2 linked regions of the Microbulbifer sp. A4B17 genome follow. The protein of the gene in region 1 interacts with the protein of each later gene in a pairwise test. Links are inferred from orthologs where the notes say so. Each region holds a gene or a part of one and is shown on either strand. Other genes may lie near its edges.

The links.
Region 2: the proteins of typA (region 1) and rlmKL interact in binary tests that used the Escherichia coli proteins (3 or more experiments, as listed by UniProt). The link is inferred for Microbulbifer sp. A4B17 from one-to-one orthologs.

The regions. Positions count from the first base shown.
Region 1 is NZ_CP029064.1:4,773,483-4,785,151, reverse strand. Bases 8,780-11,669 are described here. They hold typA (translational GTPase TypA), read right to left. Parts: upstream 11,184-11,669; coding sequence 9,375-11,183; downstream 8,780-9,374. Other genes in these bases: thiI (tRNA uracil 4-sulfurtransferase ThiI), read right to left, coding at 11,384-11,669; BTJ40_RS20900 (glycosyl hydrolase family 18 protein), read right to left, coding at 8,780-8,881. In the rest of the region: BTJ40_RS20940 (DUF885 family protein), read left to right, coding at 1-932; BTJ40_RS20935 (hypothetical protein), read left to right, coding at 1,064-1,645; BTJ40_RS20930 (hypothetical protein), read left to right, coding at 1,659-2,429; BTJ40_RS20925 (GNAT family N-acetyltransferase), read left to right, coding at 2,462-2,944; BTJ40_RS20920 (VIT1/CCC1 transporter family protein), read left to right, coding at 2,956-3,726; BTJ40_RS20915 (diguanylate cyclase), read right to left, coding at 3,730-4,812; BTJ40_RS20910 (macro domain-containing protein), read left to right, coding at 4,991-5,512; BTJ40_RS20905 (hypothetical protein), read left to right, coding at 6,553-6,759; more of BTJ40_RS20900, read right to left, coding at 6,875-8,779. UniProt on the Escherichia coli protein: A 50S ribosomal subunit assembly protein with GTPase and nucleotide-independent chaperone activity, required for 50S subunit assembly at low temperatures, may also play a role in translation.
Region 2 is NZ_CP029064.1:3,138,188-3,149,870, reverse strand. The notes cover bases 1-2,904. They hold rlmKL (bifunctional 23S rRNA (guanine(2069)-N(7))-methyltransferase RlmK/23S rRNA (guanine(2445)-N(2))-methyltransferase RlmL), read left to right. Parts: upstream 1-305; coding sequence 306-2,504; downstream 2,505-2,904. Other genes in these bases: rcsF (Rcs stress response system protein RcsF), read right to left, coding at 2,598-2,904. Outside these bases: more of rcsF, read right to left, coding at 2,905-3,014; BTJ40_RS14000 (bifunctional serine/threonine-protein kinase/formylglycine-generating enzyme family protein), read right to left, coding at 3,045-5,438; BTJ40_RS13995 (PP2C family serine/threonine-protein phosphatase), read right to left, coding at 5,455-6,372; BTJ40_RS13990 (FHA domain-containing protein), read left to right, coding at 6,701-7,558; BTJ40_RS13985 (glutaredoxin family protein), read left to right, coding at 7,564-7,809; BTJ40_RS13980 (transglycosylase SLT domain-containing protein), read right to left, coding at 7,811-9,817; BTJ40_RS13975 (ATP-binding cassette domain-containing protein), read left to right, coding at 9,974-11,683. UniProt on the Escherichia coli protein: Specifically methylates the guanine in position 2445 (m2G2445) and the guanine in position 2069 (m7G2069) of 23S rRNA. Methylation occurs before assembly of 23S rRNA into 50S subunits.

The sequences.
Region 1 (11,669 bases):
CCGCTGACCAGATTCACAATATCGGTCTCGAAGAAGTGGCGCGTATCCGTGGTGAGATGGAAACGATCAAAAAGCAGGTGGGTTTCGAGGGAAGCCTGCAGGACTTCTTCAAGTTTATCCGTGAAGATGGCCAGTTCTACTACCCGAATACCGACGAAGGCCGCCAGGGCTACCTGGATGACTCAACGGCATTTTTGGATAACATTACCAAGAAGTTGCCGGAATACTTTGGCCTGCTGCCGAAAGCCGAGTTGGTCGTAAAGCGGGTTGAAGCTTTCCGCGAGCAGGATGGCGGTGCCCAGCACTACTACCCCGGCACTCCAGATGGTTCCCGCCCGGGTATTTACTATGCGCACCTGTCCGATATGAGTGCCTACTCCACGACTGATATGGAAACCGTCGCCTATCACGAGGGCAACCCCGGTCACCATATGCAGATCTCTATTGCTCAGGAGCTGGAGGGTATCCCACAGTTTCGTACCCAGGCCCACTTCACTGTTTACGTAGAGGGCTGGGCGCTGTACTCCGAGAAACTGGCCAAGGAAATGGGAGCATATGAAGATCCCTACAACTTATTTGGTCATCTGACTGCTGAAATGTGGCGCGCTATTCGCTTAGTCGTCGATACCGGCCTGCATGCTAAAGATTGGAGCGAAGAGCAGGCAGTGGAGTACTTCCTGGAAAACTCCGCAATTCCCGAAACAGCGGTTCGTTCCGAAGTGCGCCGTTACCTGACTTGGCCGGGTCAGGCTACTGCTTACAAAATCGGTATGCTGAAGATCCAGGAGCTGCGCAAGCAGGCTGAGGATCAACTGGGCGAAAAGTTCGATATTCGCGGATTCCACGATACTGTATTGGGTGGTGGTGCTCTGCCTGTACCAGTTTTGGAGAGCCGCGTGGCTTCCTGGGTTGAATCAGTGAAGCAATCATAAGCTTCTGTTCTGACCCCAATAAAAAAGCCGGGCTATGCCCGGCTTTTTTATTGGGCCTATTTCTGTGAATATCGTCTGTGTATAGGGGAAGGCTGGTTTTCCCTGCGATTTTTATTTATGGACAGTTCACAATGGATACAAATATATACTCCGCTCCGGAGTCTGAATTAGATATTGTCTCGGAGGGTGAGGCACAATTTTATGTAGTGTCACCAACCAAGTTCTGGGTGATGAGTCTCGGCACTATGGGGCTGTATTCTGTTTATTGGTTTTACCGTCATTGGTCAGAATATCGGCGTGTCAGTGGCGAGGATATGTGGCCGGTTATGCGGGCGATATTCTCTATCTTTTTCACTCACTCCCTTTTTTCGAGAATTCAAAGTCGTATCGAGGAGGCCGGGCTAGATTACCGTTGGGCTCCCGGGCTTTGGGCCACATTTTATGTGGTTTTTGCGATTGCCGGATCTGTTGCTGACAGGGTTTCTTATTATTCCGATGAGATTTCATTGATCGATTTAATCAGTATCCTTTTATTGCCCTTGATGCTGTGGCCACTCTATGAGGGACAGAAGGCTGCCAATACGGTTAATGGTGATATTTCGGGGCGCGCGAATTCAAAGTTTACCCCTTGGAATTTAATCTGGCTGGCAATAGGTGCTGTGTTATGGGCATTTGTTATTTTTGGGATCTATTTTTTACTGGGCTTTGAGTAAAAGGGAGCTAGCTATGAAGAATATAGGAATTTTTGCCTTAGCACTGGTATTACAGTTTTTCAGCTCCTTTTTGTGCGCGGAAACTACACCCACAGAAATTACTGTGCGTGCTAAGGCTATGGATGCCAAGTTTATCGGTACCTCTATCGGCGGTGCTATGGTCATTATCCGCGATGCTGATTCTGGTGAGATTCTCGCCAAAGGACTCACCCAAGGGAGTACCGGGGATACCACAAAGATTATGAAAACGCCCCGCGCGAGGTACCAGCCCATAGCTGATGGTGCTGCACAATTTACCGCTACACTAGATATCAGTGAGCCGATTTTCCTGACAGTGGAAGTTCTGGCTCCATATATTAAAAAGCAGGCCCGGGTGGTCGCGCAGACACAGACCTGGCTGGTTCCGGGTAAGCCGATTACTGGCGATGGGCTGATTGTAGAAATTCCTGGAATGCTGGTGGATTTAATCAGCCCCCAGACACATCTCTATACCGGTTTGGATCAGAGCCCCTTTGAGATTCGTGCCAACGTTGTGATGATGTGTGGCTGTTCACTTACCGATGGCGGTCTTTGGGACGGCAGTAAGATCGAAGTTGTTGCATTGATAAAACGGGATGGCAAACCATTTGCCCGTGTGCCACTGGAGATTCAGGAAATGATGAACACCTTTAGTGCACCCTTTGCGACAGATGTGCCCGGTGTTTATGAAGTTGTGCTGTATGCCTACGATCCCAGGACCGGGAATACCGGTGTTGACCGGGGCAGCTTTATTGTGCGCGATTAAAGTGCGGAATGCCGCCTAAGATATGGACTTCAATGGAAATTCGGCAAGCAACAGATAGCGATCTCGAGGGTATATGGAGTCTATTTTGCGCCGTGCGAAGTAGTGGTGAACTTCGTTACTCAAATAAAATCAGTCGAGAAGCTTTCTCTGCCCAATGGCTCAATGAAGACTTACAGACGTATGTTGCTGAAGAGCTGCCGCACTTATTGGGGGTGTACAAGCTGGGGGTTAACTTTCCAGGTATTAACAGCCATGTTGCGACAGCCAGCTTTTTGGTACACACGGAAGTGCGCGATCGCGGTGTAGGCCGAGCATTGGTCCAGCATGCTATTTCCAGAGCTCAGGATGCTGGTTACCTGCAGATGCAGTTTAACTACGTTCCCAGCGACAACCTGCCGGCAATTACGCTCTATACGGAGTTGGGATTTTCTATTATCGAGACGCTGGACAAAGCATTTACTGACTCCTCGGGAAAGTTGCGGGATGCCTATGTTTTGCAGCGTTTTTTACAGTAGATCGCAGAGTTATGGAACGGCAAAACCCAAGGCGCAAGCAGGATAGCCGAGAAGCTTTAATTGAAGAGCACCGGCCGGAGCGTATTGAAGCGCGCCTGCAGCGCCAGCCGCGATCACAGCAGCTTTCTGATTTTGTCCTGGGAGCGATAGATGGTTGCGTGACCACCTTTGCTATTGTTGCCGGTGCTTTCGGTGCAGGTTTCTCCGAAGCGGTTGTACTTGTAATGGGATTTGCCAACCTTATAGCCGATGGTTTCAGTATGGCGGTGAGTAATTATGAAGCTGCCAGTGTGGAGCGTGAGCAGCGGGCTGCTGCCACGAACACTGAGCGCGAGCATATCGCTCTAGTTCCTGAGGGAGAGAGGGAGGAGATTCGACAGATTTTTTATCAGAAAGGTTTTCGCGGAGAGGTTCTCGATAATATTGTCGCTACCATCACTGCGAACCAAAAGCTGTGGATAGAGACAATGCTGGCGGAAGAGTACGGCATAAGTCGTGCGGAGCATAAACCTCTGAGGGCGGCACTGATGACCTTTGTCGCTTTTCTGTGTGTGGGTGCTATTCCCTTGTTACCCTACCTTCTCCACAGTCTTAATCCCGCCGAACAATTTTATACGAGTGCAGGTTTATCGGCCTGCGCTTTTTTCGCCATTGGGTTGTGTAAAGGCCTGGTGTTTTCCCACTACCTGTTGCTGGCGGGCCTAAAAACCCTGGTATTTGGTGGCAGCGCGGCAGTCCTGGCACTTACCGTTGGCTATCTGTTGCGCCACTTTGTGACTTGATACTTACGCCGCGACCACTTTGTTACGACCGCCGTTCTTGGCTCGATACATACGTTTGTCAGCTTCGGCTAATAGCTGATTGAGAGGTTTGCCGCTGGTGCTGCCCTCGACGACCCCCAGGCTAATCGATATTTTAACCGGGCGTGTATAGCGGCGGCTAAGTGTAGAAACCCTGCGGCGCAGCTTTTCTGCCAGGATACTGCCACCTTTTAAATCCGTATTTGGCAACAGCAGTAAAAATTCTTCGCCGCCCCAGCGCGCCACTATATCTTCGGACCGAGTATTACTTTTCAAAATCTTGGCGACATCCTGCAATACACGGTCGCCAAAGGAGTGACCGTAGGTATCGTTGATCATTTTGAAGTTATCCAAATCACCAATCAAAATGACATATTGATCCTGAAGCTTGTCATTGCGACGTTCCAGTTCGTTAATTGCGCGAAAGGCCTCCCGGCGGTTTGCCAGCCCTGTCAGCGTATCCGTTGCCGCATAGCTCTCCAGTTCCCCGGTTAGCCGTTGGAGCAGTTGCTGGGTCTGGTGACGACTGCTATCGAGAAGAGCTGTCAGGGCGGTGAGAGCACCAAATACTGCAATAAAACGCGCGCGATAGGCCGTGTCATATTTGGCTGTGAGCCCTGGGAAATCCGGGTAAAACAGAATTGCTGCTGTGGCTAAGCCGATGCCCAATAGGGCAGTTGTTCCGGTTTTATAGCCATACAGGTTGATAAAGCCGGGTACCAACATAACTGCCCACATCAAACCGGTATTGTTTACGCCACCGGTGAGCAGTAAGTAGAAATATAGTACCAGTAGGAGAATGCCCACCAGCATGGGTGTTTTTTCAGTGGGGCCAATGATATTGACAGTAATATATGCAAATAAAATTACCACGGCGACGATAAAGAGTGTCGAGGCCTGCAGGATATTGGTAGCGGTAAGGGCAATAATTGCCATGGCCCCGGTGATAGCCATAGCGAATATCAGCATATAAGAGGAAGCCAATATCCGTCTGCGCAGATCTATGCGCTGCACCTCATCAATGGAGGTGGAAATCGCGGGGTTTTGATTGTTATACCCTGAGCTCATAGTCATTCCCGTTGCTATACCGACTGCAACCTTCCGCTTGCTCGGGACCGCCCTGCATCATACAACTATGGGGGTAGCCACTGCCGGAGTGAAGCAATGCTGAGTATAGGGGGAATCGGCCACCGACCAAAGTAGCAAGCTACAGTATCAGTAACTCAAACTTTAGAACTGAGAAATCGTGACACAAATTCAGCTGACTTGTGGTGATATTTTGACGATGTCTGGAGATGCACTGGTGTGTCCAGCGCACAAGCATCTTATTCGGGGGCGGGGACTCTCTGCACAGATTTATGCCCATTGCGGGACTCAACTAATCCCACAGTGTGCCAGTCAAAGAGCCTGCCCAATAGGTGAAGCCCGTTTAACCAGAGCCTATGATTTACCCGTCAATTACCTGTTGCATACCGTTACGCCCCAGTGGAGCAGTGGCGATCAATGGGGTAGCCAGGCAATAGTGCAGTTGAGGCATTGCTATGAAAGTGTTTTGGAGTTGGCGAAAGAGCGTGGCTGCAAAACGATACTGTTTCCGGCACTGGGGGCTGGCACTAACCGCTTTCCTCACGAGATTGCGGCACATCAGGGGTTGGCCGTTTTGCGCGCTTATGCCTCAAGATTCGAGCGACTCACAGTTTGTTTGCACTCACAAACAGCTTTGGCGCAGTGGCAGAAAGTTGAGCAGCGTTTTTATGGTCCTCATTGATGTTTCACGAGTAAGTGAATGAATTACATACTATTTGGCTAATAACCTAGTAAAACACTATTGATTGAATACAGTTAATTGTTCCCCCTGTGACCTAATATGACATATATAAGGTAACTCTACTGTGCAAGCATATAGAGCCATAGCATGTCAGTCTAAGAGGCAATAACTTACCAGGCCGCCCTCCGATCTACTGAGTTGGGAGTTATTCAGATGCTATACAGCCTTTTCTAACGTTTCCTTTGACCAATTAAGTGCCATACCTCCACCTAACCACTTAGTTCTAACGTACTAAATATTACTTTCGCTGGTTGTAAAGAGTTATCTATTCACTAGAGGTAGTTATTAATGATTTAATAAGTATGCCCAATATCTCTGGGGAGATTTTCAATCTAAAAAACTTTTAGTGGCTATGAGTCATTGTAAAGTATGCATACAGAAACAAAAAAATCTATGAAGATATAAGGCATAAATGTTTTTTATGCCGGGGTTAGGAGTCTCCTGAAGTAAAAAAGAAATCCTCTTTTTTACAATTTTTAATGCCGTCTATAAATAGATGGTGCGTTGTTGTTCGCTGCAAGTGAGACTGGCTTGTCATCGCACTTACTCTTTGATTAGTGGCTCCTATAGTTATTTCTTACTTTAAGCATGTAGTATCTCAGCGAGTAGAGTTTCTATCTAAGGGAGCTATCTTGGCCGGTCTAACTAATGAGGGATATATTTTTCAATGCTGCCAGTAATGTTTGTTTCTATAATATTATTTTCCACCCTCTCTAAACTTGAGATATTCAGGGGGCTATGGATTAAGGCAGTCAATCCGTAATAATTTTAGGATTTTCCTGTATTTTTTTGGCTTTTTTACCTTGGGTGGCCCTGGGGGGTAAATCTTTATTTTGTTGGCAGCTCCAGTAGGGTGAAATTTAATTCCTTATTTTCTCTTTTTTTTTGAATAGTATAATTGGAGCCAGATTCAGGCGATTGAAACAACTACCGGTACTGGTTTAGCATGTAAATGTTGGATTCCTGAATACATTTTTAGAATGGATGATAATAATAGAGTTAATTTAGTTGATTATTGGTTGCAGGAATTTGTTGCTTCTTATCCCAGGCTAAGAATTTATCTGCGAGATTCAAATCATATTAAGTACGAGCAAAATTTGACAGATGATGGTATTCGTTGGTTGAAAAACCATTTGTCAAAAGGGAGCTTTGGTGAAGTGATGCATATCTTACTAGATACGCCGTAATGATTTTTTTGGGAACGGACTAAATGATAAATAAAAAGGGCCCGATAAGGGCCCTTTTTTATTAGAAGAAACATTCAGCCGCCTTCCTTGAGGAGACGGCCAAAGTGTATCCAGATTACTGGCACGAGCTTACTTCCCAGTACTGGGGCGCCGCTGATGGGGACCACCAGTTTGGACCAAAGGTAGAAACGTATACCTGGCCTTCGAAGGTTACCAGGTCACCAACTTGGTAGCCTTCGTCACCTGCGTATGGCTGCTGGAACTCAGGGCAGGAAGCAGTTTCGCCTGAACCTTCGTTGCCGTCAGAGTTGTCATCGGAGCCATTGTCAGTGCTGTCGTCGGAGCCGTCGCTGGAGCCATTGTCAGAGCTATCGTCCTCTGTTTGACAGGTGGTTTCGCTCCACAGTGACGGTGCAGCGTCTGGAGACCACCAGTTGGGTTCGTGGTTGGACTCATAGGCAACACCTTCATAGATAACAACGTCACCGATCGAATAACCGGGGTCGCCGGCATATGGCTGCTCGAATGCAACACAGGCGCTGCTTCCGGTACCGCTATCGTCACCGCCGCTTCCGGTGTCACCAGTATCTCCGGTATCTCCGGTATCTCCGGTATCGCCAGTATCTCCGGTATCGCCAGTGTCACCGGTATCGCCAGTGTCACCGGTATCGCCAGTGTCACCAGTATCTCCAGTGTCACCGGTATCTCCGGTATCTCCGGTATCTCCGGTATCTCCGGTATCTCCGGTATCGGAACCGCTCTGTCCGAAGACCTCAAGTGCAGCATCAAGAAGAGGATATTGATAGTCGTTGTTCTCCTGGAGCATTCCACCCCGGAGTTGCCAGATCATCACACCACCCAGACCCTGATCGAGCACGTATTGTGCGCGTTCTGCAATAGAGGTTGTATCTTCGAAAGAAATGAAACCGCCATCTTCGAACCAGCCATAGTGAGTAACTGCTTCAGGATCGTAGGCCGTCTGGAATGAAGAATCGCTCTCCATCTTCTCCACGATCTGGTAGTAGCGTGTTTCGGTGTCAGAGCCCCAGTTGGCGACGTCCTGTCCGGATGCGGCCTCGCCAATTGCGGTAGCGCCTGCCACGCTGCGGCCATAGTGGGACATACCCAGAATGATCTTTTCAGCGGGGATATTACCTTCGGTCATCCACATGTCGCGGCAGCTGTCCGCGTCGAAGCCTTCGTTGACCTGGCCTTCATAAGGATACAGCGGAGAAGTGTGCTGAGCGACGGTGTCCCAGTCACCTCCGAAGTCGTAGGTCATCAGGTTGACGTAGTCGAGGACCTCTCCCACTGCGGCAAAATCATAGCCCTCTTCAGCAATCGAGGGGCCACAAGCTACGGCTGCGGTGAGCTCCAGGCTCTTACCCGTCTCGGCTTCAACTTCATCGAAGCGTTCGCGAAGCTCTGTGAGCAGTATTGTGAAGTTTTCTTTGTCGATCGAACGCCCGCCATTAGGTTCATAGCCGGGATACTCGAAGTCGAGATCGAGGCCATCGAAGTCCCAGTCAGTCAGGAGCGTTACCGCATTCTCAATAAAGGCGGCACGCGCGGTATCGCTCTCCATCATTTCAGAGACTTTATGTGAGAGGGTCCAACCGCCCATGGATAGGATCGCTTTTGCACCGGCGTCGTGTACCGACTTTACGAAACCAGTTTCGTGATCATTCCACCCCTGGCAAACGGCAGGTTGAATACTTGAATCGTATTCACTGTACGGATGCCAAAACTGCGGTGAGCATTTCACCGGGCCGTCACCGGCGCCGCCAGAAAAAGACTGGGTTCCCAGTCCATAGAAAACATAGGGGTCTGTAAAGTAGATGTTGCCATCTTCGTCGTTCCAGGCGAAGGCGTACTGGACGTGAGTGAGTCTGGAGAAGTCCACATTGTCGTGGGTGAAGGATGAGTCGGCCCAGTATTCCCAATCGGCCCAGTAGGCTGATACCCGTTTGGTTGTCTCTTGTGCGCTGACGTTTCCACTTAAGGCGATAGCTGCTGCGAGTGCTGCCGCTGTTTTTAATTTAAACCCAAATTTAGATCCGCGTTCACTGCGGTTGCCCTCCAACATCCTTGTTCGATCCTGAGATTGCAGGAAAGAAAACATTAGATTGACCTCCCATAGGTCTTATTTATGTACGAAGAAATTTGTCGTTATATGTGGAAAAATTTGAATAAATGGAGAGGTAAAAGTTCCGCGGGGAAATGTGGAATAAATGTGCAAGCTGTGGGGATCAGTGGCCGACTGGCTATATTTATTTTCTCTGTAGTTTTGTGAAGGGGACAATAAAAAATGCGCACTTAAAATTTAGTAGCGCTTTCCAGGAAAAACTTTTGTGTCTATTAGCGATAATAATGGTCGATTATTTAACGGCAAAAAAATATATGATTCCTTTTTATGTATAAAAAAAGGGAAAAATTACCGAGCGCTGACGAGCATTATTCGAGACCTCTTGCAGTATTAATTAATGGGCTCCTCGCTGTGTAGTCTTGTCACGGGGCAATTTAAACTTGTTGCTCTTCAGTGACTGGTTTTGTCACGAAATGGCAAAACAAAAAAGGGCCCAAAGGGCCCTTTTTAAAGTTGAAGAAAATACTAATTATTTCTTCGTACGTTTGCGCATATTTTCCTGCAGGATTTTCTTGCGAATGCGGATATGGTTGGGAGTCACCTCAACCAGCTCGTCCTCTTCGATAAACTCCAGTGCCTGCTCCAGGGTATGACGAATGGGCGGAGTCAGGGTCAGGGCTTCGTCGGTGCCGGCAGCGCGGATATTGGTGAGCTGCTTGCCCTTGGTGGGGTTTACCACCAGGTCGTTGCCGCGAGAGTGGATGCCGATAACCTGGCCTTCGTAAATGTCTTCACCGTGGCCGAGGAACAGACGCCCGCGATCCTGCAAGGCGAACAGGGCATAGGCGAGGGTCTTGCCGTTGACCATGGAGACCAGAACGCCGTTGATGCGCTTGGCCACTTCACCCTGTTTTACCGGGCCGTAGTGGTCGAAGATACTGGTCATGATGCCGGAGCCGCTGGTCAGGGTCAGGAACTGGTTGCGGAAACCGATCATGCCGCGGGAAGGCACGATAAAGGTCAGGCGCACACGGCCTTTGCCGTCCGGCTCCATATTGGTGAGTTCGGCTTTACGCAGACCCAGCTCTTCCATAATTGGACCCTGGTGCTGGTCTTCAACGTCGATCACCACTTCCTCGTAAGGCTCGTGGATTTCACCATCGACTTCTTTCTGCACCACTTCCGGGCGGGACACTCCCAGCTCGAAGCCTTCGCGACGCATGGTTTCGATCAGTACTGACAGGTGCAATTCACCGCGACCGGATACGCGGAATTTATCTGGGGAATCACCTTGCTCTACACGCAGGGCCACGTTGTGAATCAGTTCCTGGTCCAGGCGTTCCTTGATATTGCGCGAAGTGACGAACTTGCCGTCCTGGCCGGCAAAGGGAGAGTCGTTCACCTGGAAGGTCATGCTCACGGTGGGCTCGTCCACGCTCAGGGCCGGCAGAGCGTCTGGCGTGTCCGGGTCACACAGAGTGTCGGAGATGTTCAATTCGCCCACCCCGGTGATACACACGATGTCGCCGGCGCTGGCTTGCTCAACCTCTGTGCGCTCAAGACCCAGGTAACCCATAACCTGCAGGACCTTGGCCTTGCGGGAGTTGCCTTCGCGGTCCAGTACCACTACCTGCTGGTTGGGGGTCAGGGTGCCACGGGTAATACGGCCTACGCCGATAACGCCCACATAGCTGGAGTAATCCAGAGCGGAAATCTGCATCTGGAAGGCGCCTTTGGGGTCAACCTTAGGCGGCTCTACCTTGTCCACAATCATCTGGAACAGCGGGGTCATGTCGTCGGCCAGATCGGTGTCGTCGAGGCCGGCGATGCCGTTCAGAGCGGAGGCGTAGACAACCGGGAAGTCCAACTGCTCGTCGGTGGCGCCGAGGCTGTCGAACAGGTCGAATACCTGGTCCATCACCCAGTCAGGGCGCGCGCCGGGGCGGTCGATCTTATTGATTACCACGATCGGGTTGAGTCCCTGCTCAAACGCCTTCTGAGTAACAAAGCGGGTCTGTGGCATGGGGCCGTCTACGGCGTCTACGAGCAGTAGAACAGAATCCACCATGGACAGTACGCGCTCTACTTCACCGCCGAAATCGGCGTGCCCTGGGGTGTCGACAATATTGATGCGGTAGTCATTCCAGCGGATAGCGGTGTTCTTCGCCAGAATGGTGATGCCACGCTCACGCTCTTGATCGTTGGAGTCCATGACGCGCTCGGCGCCTTCGTCGCGGCGGTCGAGAGTGCCGGACTGGGACAACAGCTTGTCCACAAGGGTGGTTTTGCCATGGTCTACGTGGGCGATAATCGCAATATTGCGCAGATTCTCTATCACTGGGGGCCTCTGGGCGTTAAATCTTGGTAAGTCGGGGCGGGGGCCTGCGGGGTTTCTACAGCAGCATTCCGGCCAAAGGCGGCGATTATAGGGGGGCCGCATGACAATTGGGAGTGATTTTGAGTAAAAAATCACCGCCCTGGGGCGCTGATCGCTTTAAAACCCGCGCGGGCGGTGGTTGCCCGCGCCTTGAGCAGAAGTTACTTCTTAATGGTTTCCGGTCTGTGGGGAATCAGCGGGCGCAGCACGCCCACATTGCGAAAACCTTCGTCCAGCAGGTGTGAGGCGTGCAGGCGGCTCATAACGCCTTTAGAGCAATACAGGAGGTACTCGCGCTCCTGGTCCAGGTGGGCGAAGCTGTTGTTGAGGCGGTAGAAAGGAATTGTCTGTACTTCGCAGCCCAGCTCCAGTGGGTCCAGCTCCTCCTCATCCGGGTGGCGGATATCGATCACCACGGCGTTGCCCGGCTCTTCGTAGATCTCCACA
Region 2 (11,683 bases), 1.6 Mb from region 1 along the record:
AAAGTGGTTGAGCGGGGATCGGAATATGCCATTACAGTTCTGTACCCATCGTGCCGGGGTGACTCATGGGGCAAGTAGTATTTGACGGCAGGGCGTGTTCTCTTCTGCCACAAAGTGGGATAATCGTCCTCTTTTAGGGCAAAGCTCTAGTGCTCAATTTCCCTGGGTAAGGGAATGAGAAGTCTTTGCCTCCGGATTTTATTTGTGCGAGATGATGGCGCAGACTTTTTGCTGGCACCTTTAGGCAAGAGGTCTTTGGCGATGCACAAAATTCCTCCAAAGGAGGAAATTAATGAGTAAGTATTTTGACAGATTTACAAACTGAAGAACTTGAGTTTACAGCTACCTGCCCCAAGGGAATAGAGGGGCTACTCGCCAATGAATTACGTGAACTGGGTGCGGAGTCCGTGCGGGAGCAGCCGGCGGCAGTGTATTTTTCCGGTACCCTCAAGCTGGCATACCGCTGCTGTCTGTGGAGTCGCTTGGCCAACCGTATTCTGTTGCGCCTGGCGCAGGTGCATATATCCACTGCGGAAGACCTGTACCGGGCGGTTGCTGAGCAAGCCTGGGAGCTGCATATTCGCCCTTCGGGCAAACTCTGGTTGCAGTTTTCTGGAACAAACCGAGCCATTCGCAATAGCCAGTTTGGTGCTCAAAAAGCAAAAGACGCCATTGTCGATCGCCTTCGCCAACAGTTGGGAGCTCGTCCCAGTATTGAAAAGCACCACCCGGATTTGACAGTAGCCCTGCGCTTGCACCGGGATAAGTTGGATATCGCGATCGATCTGAGCGGCGATAGCCTGCACCGTCGTGGATACCGAACCCATATTGGCGCGGCGCCACTAAAAGAGAACTTGGCTGCAGCCCTGCTGCTGCGCGCCGGTTGGGCAAAAATTGCTGAAGAAGGTGGGGCCCTGCTCGATCCGATGTGTGGTTCGGGCACTATTCTGGTTGAGGCCGCGATGATGGCTGCCGACATAGCACCAGGGCTGATGCGGGATAGTTTTGGTTTTGAGCGCTGGTTGAACCATCAGAGCGACATCTGGAATGAGCTTCGCGAGGAGGCGTTGCAGCGTCAAGGCATTGGCCTGGCTCGTGAACTGCCAGAGATTCGCGGTTACGATGCCGATGCGAAAGTGCTGTTTGCGGCCGAGGCTAATATTGCCCGGGCTGGACTGGAACGCCAGGTACGGGTGAGTTGCCGCCCGGTAGCAGGGTTTAGAGTGCCGAGTCATAGGGAGGTCAAGGCGGGATTGGTTTTGACAAACCCACCTTACGGAGAGCGCTTGGGTGAGCAGGAGGCCCTGCGAGAGACCTATTTTGAGCTGGGGCGGCAATTAAAAGCTGAATTTCCGGGCTGGTTGGTCGGTGTATTTACCGGCAACCCGGAACTCGGTTATGCCACTGGCTTGCGCTCCCACAAGCAGTACCAGCTCTACAATGGCAGCATTCCCAGCCAATTACTGATGTTTGAGGTTCGGGCTCAAGGTGGGGCGGTCGTGAGTGAAGACACTGGGCCGAAGCTTTCACCCCAGGCGGAAATGGTAGCCAATCGCCTGCGAAAAAACCTGCGCACAACGGGCAAATGGGCGGCGAGAAGTGGTGTGGATTGCTATCGTCTCTACGATGCTGACCTACCGGAGTACGCGGCAGCAATCGATGTCTATAAAACCCTGGATGGGGGTGTTTATGCGCACCTGCAGGAATATCGCCCACCGGCCACTATTGAAGAAGAGAAAGCTCGGGGACGTCTGCGGGACTTATTAAGGGCCCTCCAGTCCGTACTCGAATTGCCCCGCGCCAATATCAGTATCAAAGAGCGCCGTCGCCATAGCCATAAGGGCGGGGGTAAGGGCGGGAGTCAGTACCAGAAGCAGACTGAATCGAGAAAGGAGCTCTGGGTTGGGGAGTATGGCGCTGAGCTGGCTGTGGATCTGTGGAGCTACCTGGATACAGGGCTTTTCCTGGATCATCGCCCGGTGCGCAAATACCTGCGAGAAATTTCTGCCGGTAAAACATTCCTGAACCTTTTCTGTTATACCGCCAGTGCGACGGTCCAAGCGGCTCTGGGTGGTTGTAAGCAGAGCACTAGCGTCGATATGTCGCGAACCTATCAAAACTGGGCGGCACAAAATTTCCGTGCTAATGGTATGGACCCTTATCGCCATCAGTTGGTTGAGGCCGATTGCCTGCAGTGGCTTGAGTCTGCCCAGCAGAACAGGAAAGGCCATTATGATTTGATTTTCCTGGACCCCCCGAGTTTTTCCAATTCCGCCAAGATGAGCGGTGTATTGGATGTCCAGCGGGATCACGGCAAGTTGATTCGTCAGTGTATGTCCCTGTTGTCACCCCAGGGGCGCCTGGTATTCTCCAACAACTTGCGCAGCTTTAAGATGGATGAAGAAATTTCTAGCGAATTTTCAGTGAAAAAACTGAGTCTTCTGGATAAGGATTTTCAGCGCAACCCTAAAATTCATAATGTTTGGGAGCTGCAGGCAAAGTAAACTTGCAAAAGGGGGGCGGCCTTTAGAGGGAGTTTTGGTAAGTAGGCATAGAGCCGGCTTCGTTTTTAGATCAGTCGGCCCCTTACTTTATAGTTAAAATGCTTGATATGGTGTGTTTGGCCGGCCACGAGCTTCCTGATGTTCATTGTGTTCTGGAATTGCATAAGCCGTGCCACTGCACTCAATAAATTCTAAGCAACCCGCAGAAACTTGTGCAGAGCAACCTTCGACAACTATGGCGTTCCCGCCAAGGTTGTGGGTTTTGATTTTTAGTAATTTTTTAATGTTTTCTGGCCTGGGTTTTTCATCAGAGGATGAGGCTTGGCAGCTGCTTGCAGATACTCTACCCAGTAGAGTCCCATTACTTCGATGAACCTCTGCGAAAGAGTATTCTTTTATCAGAGTGGACTTTACTTTACCGGAGATGTATTGATCTGCGTTTGTTCGGAGTTCTATACCGCTACAGCCGGTAAGTAAAAATAAAGAGATAGCGAATATCAATCGTTGCATTGAAGTTCCTTCTATTATTTTAGTTAGGTCTTATTGATCAAGTTCCATCACAACACGTATTCCGACATCCTTAGAGCGTGCTGTTTCATTTAGGCCTTTTCGATAGTCAGAAGATATTTTGCTAGAGGTGTCGCGCATTGAACCGCCTTTCACTGTGTGAAGCTGGCAGCCGTTAATCTTTACCGCCGTAGCAATGGTTTTTGTGGGGTCGTAGCCTGCCTGGTAGCAGTCCTCCACCCACTCAGCGACATTCCCCGCCGTATCAAAAAGGCCAAATGGATTTGCTTGATAATGTCCCACGGGGGCTGTACTGATGCTGAACAGTTTCGTGAACTCGCTGGAGCAACCTCGGCGACAATTGGCTTTTCCCCTTGCATCATTGGAAGCCCACCAATATGGATGTGAGTTGCCTCCCTTGGCAGCGTATTCCCACTCAGCTTCACTGGCCAGTCGGTAATGCTTGCCAGATTCCTTCGACAACCATTTCACATACCTTTGAGCATCCCGCCAGGTCACATTGATGACAGGTCTGTCGCCGCGTCCCCAGCCGGCATCGCTTGGCTTGGCGCTGCCAGTAGCCTCGGCAAAGCGATCGTACTCGGCAAAAGTGACTTCATAAATAGAGATGGCAAAGTCCTGCTTGACCTGCACTCTGTGTGCGGGGCTGGCCAATCGCCGCTGGTTACTGCCCATAGTAAAGCTGCCGGCTCCCACGGCGACCATTTTGGGTCCCAGGCCACCGGAAGAGAGTTCAGACTGAAACCTCTTGCCAATAAAGTAGGCACGCTCCAACTTAACCTCTATTTCCAGGTTCTTTTCCTCTAGTAGGACCCATTGGCGAGCTTTGCTGAAGCCCGGCTTACTCACTTCGATATCGTACCTGCCAGGCTTTAGTGCAATGCCTGGCTGGTATCGCGGAGTTATATTCATAACCCGTACACGGGCGTCAAGGGGTTGCGTGTTGATGGTCAGGCTGTACAGCTGGTCTTGGCTCTCGATTTCTGGCTTTTTGGGCTGAAGTGCGGTCTCTTCTGAGGGCTTTCTATTGTCACTTTCAATGGGTGCTTTGTTACTGGTGGTGGGTGTCAGGGGTTGTAGGCCTGGTGCAAGGAGCGGCTCTTCTTGCGCAATTTTTTCCTGTTTATCTGGGTTGGAATCCTGCGGCTTTATTGGTTTGGATTTTTCTGTTCCATGAGAGGTTTCAGAGACTGCCTCCGTCTTTTCACTGTCAAGAAGCGAGGTTGCGGTAAATTCGGCAGCGCTGTCCAGCACTGGTATTCCCAGCAGCCAACCCGCCTTGTAATCAATAACGCTGTACAGGCCCCAGGTTGTGGTGAGGCAGAGAGCAATTAATGTACTCGTAAGCCAGGAGCGCTTGTGCTTTGTTGGCTCGGCGAGGAACTGTCGCAGGCGCACTACTGTGTCTTGCTCTTTGCGTTCTGGCCGCTCTGATGTTGCTGTTCCTTTCCATCTGGCTGCAATGTTTCCGAGCCGGCCTGTCACACTGCCATAGATTGTCAATATCAATGCTTTTGCCAGGCTGGCGCTGTTTAAGGATGAATTGTTGAGCTGGCTAATTTGATTTGCGGGCTTCCCGGCGAGTGCTGCGACCAAGTCATCTGCGGCATCGGCGATATCCAGGCCACGCTGGAAACGTTTATCCGGATCCTTGGCCAGAAATCGATCGAGCAGAGGCTGATAGAGTGCGTGGCGGGCTGGTAGTCTTGGTATTGGGTCGGTCAGGTGTTTAATCGCTATGGCGACGGCTTCATCTGCCTGGTAGGGCACGGCCCCTGTGAGCATTTCATAGAAAACAACCCCGAGGCTGTAGAGGTCGGCACGACCGTCAACCGCTGCTCCACGCGCTTGTTCCGGGCTCATGTAGTGTGGGGTGCCCACAACCATGCCACTATTTGTCATGCGGGTGGTTCTAGCAATAGCTCGGGCCACTCCAAAATCGCTGAGCACGGCCGATCCATCTTCACGAAACAGGATATTTTCCGGTTTCAGGTCTCGATGTACATAGCCTTTGCTGTGGGAATGGTCCAGGGCCATGGCGACCTGGCGTACCACATTGAGCGCTTCCAGCGGCTCCAGTCCACCCTTACCCAGCCGCTCAGAGACCGAGCCCCCGGGCATATAGTCCATTGCGATATAGTTCAGGCTACGATAGCGGCCAATGTCGTGAATACCGACGATGTTGGGGTGTGAAAGCTGTCCGACGATATTCGCTTCCCGCTGGAATCGTTCGCTAAAAATAGGATCAGCATTCAATACTGGTGACATAACCTTGAGTGCAACCTGCCGGCCTACACTGCGCTGCACAGCTAGGTAAACCGAAGACATCCCGCCCTGATTGATCTTCTTAAGGATGCGGTAGCCCGGTATTTGCAGTGAGGAGGTACCGCTATTGACGACTTCCATTTGTGCTTTCCCTATTTCAAAGCAGGAATGAAAGTCCGTAGGCAGCTGCGCTGGCTAGAGCGACTGCAAGTAGGAGAATGAGGGGGCGATATTTTCTGGTTGTGGAGCCGGGTGGGTTGGGCTCTCTAATTGAATCAAGGGAAGTGGTGGGGGAGAGTTGTGCCGCAGCCGGAGCATCTATGACCTGAACGGTGACGTTGTCCTTTCCTCCCGCATCAAGCGCTGCTGCAATTAGAAGTTCTGTGGCCCTGTGGATATCACTGTTTTCTGCCAATATCTGAGTGATTAAATCAGCTGGTACTTCAGAGCTAAGTCCGTCGCTGCAGATAAGTAGCCTCTGCCCTGCAGCCCAGCGATAGGATACCCGGTCTACCTCAAGCTTGGGATTGGTACTACCGCCGATACATCGAGTAATGACGTGTCGGTTGGGGTGGATGGCGGCCTCCTCAGAGTTGATAGCGCCCGAGTCCATCAACATCTGTACGTAGGAGTGGTCACTGGTAAGTTGGGTGAGTTTTCCTTTACCCCCTCCTGGAGCCCACAGATAAGCGCGGCTGTCGCCTACCCAGTAGATATGGAAATAGTCGCCTTCTTCGGCAACAACGACTGCAGTGGAGCCCATATTGGCTGCAGTTTGCTCGTCACCCAGTAATAAAGCATGCGCTTTTTGCAGGGCGCGCTCATAGTGCCTGTCAGTTTCCGCCGATTTTTGGATTTCTTCAACAACAGTTTTGCTGGCGAGTTCACCAGCATGGTGACCGCCCAGGCCATCGGCGACAACCCAGATGCCTTTGTCTTCAGCAGCCCAATAGGCATCTTCGTTCTGTTCACGTCTATAGCCGGTATGGGTGGCGCCGGCACTGCGTGTAGCATCTTTGCTATTCTGAACTGTCCCGCTGTGCCGTGATACTTCGCGTACTTTGGCTTCACTCACTGGCGTGCAACTACCTGTAATTTATTTTGATCTTTCTAACGGTGACAACCCTCCGGTAATCACACGCCTCTTCCCTGCTGCGCTTTCGGCTTACTCGGGTTGCCGATCGCTTAAGTTAGGTCATCGCTGAACTCAATGTGTTAAATACTAGACCTTTGGGGCATTTTAAGCTGCAAACCGAATCACACGCTAATGATATTGCCCATGATAAACTCAACTTTACCAGTAAAAGTGAGCGTTTCGGCTGCTTTTTAACATTAGTTAAGCTCACTGTCTTCAATAATCGGACAATTTTTACACGTCCTTTATGGCTTTAGGAGCGGCTTCGATGCTCAAACTTTGTGATGTAAATGATCTCGGTCAGAGCGTCTGGCTGGTATCTCCGGGAGTAACTGTGGGGCGGGCACAGAGTAGCGACTTGTGTATCGCGGATGATTCCATTGCGAAGTCGCATCTGAAAATCGCAGTTGATGGCGATACTCTTACTCTGCACAATTTATCGGGTGCGGCCCGTATACTGCTAAACGGCAAGTCAACTGGTACTCCCTGCCAATTAAAAATAAACGATCAGATCAAAGTGGGCAGCCGTTTACTTCAGGTGATCGATCCCAAGGTTACTAAGCTTAAATCTGATTCCCCCAGGGCAACATCCAGCAAAGGTATTGCCTGGGCGCTGCGGGCCAATCACCGGGCTATTGCGGGAAAGGTATTCCCAGTGAAGGAAAGCGCAGTAGTAGGGCGTTCTGATGAGTGCGACATTACTTTTTCCCTTTCTCACCTTTCTCGCCGTCATGCCCGTCTTGAGGTAAGAGAGGGTCTGCTGTTTGTTATTGACCTGGGTTCGGCAAATGGGACTTTTGTCAATAATAGAAAAGTGAGCGAGAGCCGGGTGCGCAGAGGGGATGAGCTTCGATTCGATACTTTAAGTTTTTCGATTGTAGGTCCGGCTGATGATAATAACCGTACGGCCGTACGCCCGGCTTTACCGGAGTTCGAGATGCGCAGTGCACCATCCCTTCCAGGGGAAGCGGTTACAGTTCCTCACGCAATACAACCCAGCAGTTTGCCAGAGGAAGAGGTGGAAGATAAGCCAAAGGCCAAAGGCAAAGTCTGGTTGTTGGTCACTGTTTTAGTGTTGGGCGCTGCCGGGTACCTCTGGGGCACTAATCAGGGTTTTATTGGGTGAGCAATATGAGAGAGCTTTTACTCTACACTACTTTAGGTTGCGGGTTGTGCGAAAAAGCCAAAATTGAAATTTGGCCCGTATTGGAAAAATTTAATCTGCGCCTTCGCGAGGTGGATATCGCTGAGGACGAAGCACTGATGGAGCGCTTTTCGATCCGTATACCGGTGATTGGCCTGGGAGACCCTGAGGATGTCTGCTCCTGGCCGTTTGACCGGGAGCAGTTGCAAGACTGGCTGGAAGCGCGGCTTTAACTCACAGCCGGCTCGCAGCCTCGCTCTCCCGCAGCATTTGTAGTTTTGTACCACTTCGGTAGGCGTAAATTACCGAGTAGGCGAGTACATTTTGCACATAGTTACGAGTCTCGCTAAACGGGATAGTTTCAATCCACACATCATATGGCAGCTGCTTGCGAGTCTCTTTTAGCCACCTCGCCACGCGGGTTGGTCCAGCATTATAGGCGGCGGCCGCTAGAAAGCGGTTGTTGTCAAAGCGGTTGAGCAAAGTGCTTAAGTAGAAACTGCCCAGTGCGATATTGGTACTGGGGCTCAACAGATCCCAGCTGCGACGGTAGCGTACGCCTGCTCTACGCGCTGTAGCTTTTGCTGTGGATGGAAGAAGTTGCATTAATCCCAGGGCGCCGGAGCTCGATTTTGCATCGTGGCTGAAGTGGCTCTCCTGGCGTGCCACGGCGTAAATTAAGTAAGGTTCCAGTGCGGAACTCTGAGCGCCGACCTGTTTACTGACATCTTGAACAATATCGGAAAATGCGAGAGGGAAGCGCAGTTCCAGGTCGTCAAGGTAGTCAGCCGCAAGCACCGATTGAATTGATTTATGGTACCAGCCCCAGGCGCTGGCGACCTTTCCGGCTGCCAGCAATTCCTGGTGGTCCATGGTCCGCGTGGCATAACTCCATTCCCTGCGAGCGTGGAAAAGTTCCCCTATCGCCTGTAATTCGCGAGCTCTCTGCAATTCGGGACGCTTGGCCATATCCTGCACCTGGATTGGGGTGATTGGCGCTGGCCGGTGCTCAAAACTGTATTGCTGCCCTAAAGTGTCCGCTGCGAGGAAGCCGTAGTAACTGCGGTTGCGAGCGGCTTTGCGATAGAGGTGAGAAGAAGCTTCCGAGCTTCCTTTGCCGTACAGCTCCTCCAGACAGCGGGCCTTCCAGTAGATCCAGCGGTCGAGTTGCTGCTTGTCTTCCGGCAAACGGTCAATCCAGAAGGCGACCTGCTGCCAATTTAACTCGCGCAGGGATTGCCTGGCGAGCCACTCGATGGTGCGGCCGTCTGTCACTGTGTGATGTTCAACCAGTTGCTGCAGTCGCTGCATATTATCCTGGCGGGCAAATTGTCGCGCCAAATGCTTGAACATGGCTTCCTGCTGGGCATCGGAAAAAAGATAACTGGCCTGATAGCGATGCCAGGCAGTTTCAGCTTTGACGGCGTCCTTTTTTGCCAGCTGGTGTAGGCCGTGCAACACAATATCGCGATACTCCAGTGGGTTGTAGGCGAACTGGGAGTGGGTGAGGAGATTCTGTGGGTTGCGATGAATCGATCGCAAAAGTTTGGCTTTCTGTGCTAGGGCTGGAGTCATTTTTTTGGCGATATAACGTGCCAAATCGAGGTTGCCCTCCTCGACTGCCAGCAGGTGTCGCTTCCAGGCGAGTTCTTGGGTCAGGCCTCCGCTCTTCATCCACCGGGCAAAAACCGGATCACACTCCTCAACTTGGGATCGCCCGACAAGCCAGAGTTCTGATATCAGCTTCTGAGTTTCTCCCTGGAAACCGTCCCGTCGCGATAGGGCATCGGCGTAGTAGCAGCGGAGAGAGGCGCGACTGTACTGTTCAGGTTGGTAATAGCGCAGGAAAGTCGCATATTTCTTCTGGCTGCCGAGTTGACGCAGCAACCTGACCATCATCCAATCGCCGATGGCTGTGCCTCTATTGTTTTCTAAAAATTGATCAATTTCTTCTAAAGGTAATTGGTGCAGTTTTTCACTGAGCTCCCAATAGTCAATATAAGCGGCAAGTGGATAATCTTTCAGTTCAGCTTTGAGCGTCCGCAGGTGCCGTCGGTCCTTGTTTTTGATCGCCTGCCGGGACTGGTGCAACTTTTGTCTCTGTGCTGCACGATCACTTTCGGACACCTCCGGTGCCTTAAGGGTTGCCTGAACTGGTTGTCCATATACGGGCAGAGCTCCAAAGAGATAGGCGATGATTAGGGCGGAAAGAAGCGCGATTCCTTTTGCGTCAGCTGACATCTCAATTACCTCAGTTGGACATGTGTTTCCAGCTATGACTGACTATACGGTAAAAACGCGTAAAATAGCTGATTTTTCACAGAACCCGAAAGAGCCAACTTCGCTTCTTTCATCAGCGGGAATGAGGTTCGGGTTTGATAATTGTAGTGCCTATTTATGTTGCTTCTATTGGATGGGGTCAGTCTTCGTTACGGGACCCAGGTACTGGCAGATAATGTCAGCGCAAAAGTTGAGCGTGGAGATCGTATATGCCTGGTGGGGCGGAATGGGGAGGGAAAATCCAGCCTGTTGCGCCTTATTGCCGGGCAAATTGACGCAGATAGCGGCGAGATTGTTCGTGCCAGCGGTATGGTTCAGGCGGTATTGGAGCAGGAATTGCCCGCCGATTGTACCGACTCTGTCTACGCATATGTGGCGAAGGGGTTGGGTGACATCGGCGCTGTTTTGTCGGCGTACCGGGAGTCCCCAACAGCGGATCTTCAGGCCAGAATCGAATTGGCTCACGGTTGGGAATTGTTGCCAAAAGTAGACAGTGTTTTGGATCGTTTGGGGCTCAATGCGGACGAAAGAGTTGCCGACCTCTCCGGTGGTTGGCAGCGTCGTGCGGCTCTGGCTCGTGCACTGGTGGTGGAGCCGGATCTGCTGATTCTCGATGAACCCACCAACCACTTGGATATTACTGCGGTAGAGTGGCTGGAGAATTTCCTTGCCAGCTATCGCGGCGCCCTTTTGTTTGTGAGTCATGATCGTGCTCTGGCGCAACGCCTGGCCACCAGTGTCTGGGACCTGGATCGCGGATACTTGCGGACCTTTCGCTGTAAATTTGATCGTTACCAGGAAGAAAAGGAGAAGCTTCTCGAAGAAGAGGCAAAAAATGAGGCCCTGTTTGATAAGAAGTTGGCGCAGGAGGAAACCTGGATTCGCCAGGGGATCAAGGCGCGCCGGACTCGCAATGAAGGGCGGGTAAGAGCGCTTCAAGCGCTGCGGCGCCAGAGGGAGGCGCGCCGGACCCAGCAGGGGATTGCCAAGATGGCCCTGGATAGTGGTGAGATGTCCGGCAAGCTGGTCGCTGAGTTGAAGGGGGTCACTTTCGCCTATCCCGATGAACAGCCGCTGATTAGAGATTTGTCATTCACGCTGATGCGCGGAGATCGGGTCGGTTTAATCGGCCCCAACGGTGTCGGTAAAAGCACTTTGATCAAGTTGCTGCTGGGAGAGTTAAAGTCCCAGGAGGGAAATGTTCGCCTGGGGACCAAGCAGCAAGTGGCTTATTTCGATCAGCGCCGGGACCAGCTGAATCCCGATTTAACCGTGCTCGATAATGTCGCTGAAGGTCGCGACTCCGTGACTATTGGCGGAAAGAGTCGCCATGTAATGTCTTATCTGGCAGATTTTCTTTTTAGTGGCGTCAAAGCTCGCACAAAGGTCAGTGCCTTGAGTGGTGGAGAGAGAAATCGCGCCTTGCTGGCAAAATTGTTTAGCCAGCCCGCCAATATTTTAGTGCTCGATGAACCCACCAATGATCTGGATGTAGAAACTCTGGAACTGCTTGAGCAGTTACTGCTCGACTTCGGCGGCACTGTTTTGCTGGTGAGTCACGACCGCGCCTTCCTGGATAATGTGGTGGGATCATGTCTCGCATTTGAAGGTGATGGTCGCATTCGCGAATACGTTGGTGGCTATGGTGATTTTGTACGCCAAGGGGGCAGCTTTGTTGCAGAGCTGAAAGAAGCAAAGCCTGCGGCCAGTAAACCGAAAGAGAAGCTTCAGGAGGAGGCTCCGGCGAAGAAAAAGAAACTGAGCTATAAGCTGCAGAGAGAGCTGGATAGCCTTCCCATCTTAATTGAGACTCTGGAAGAAGAGATT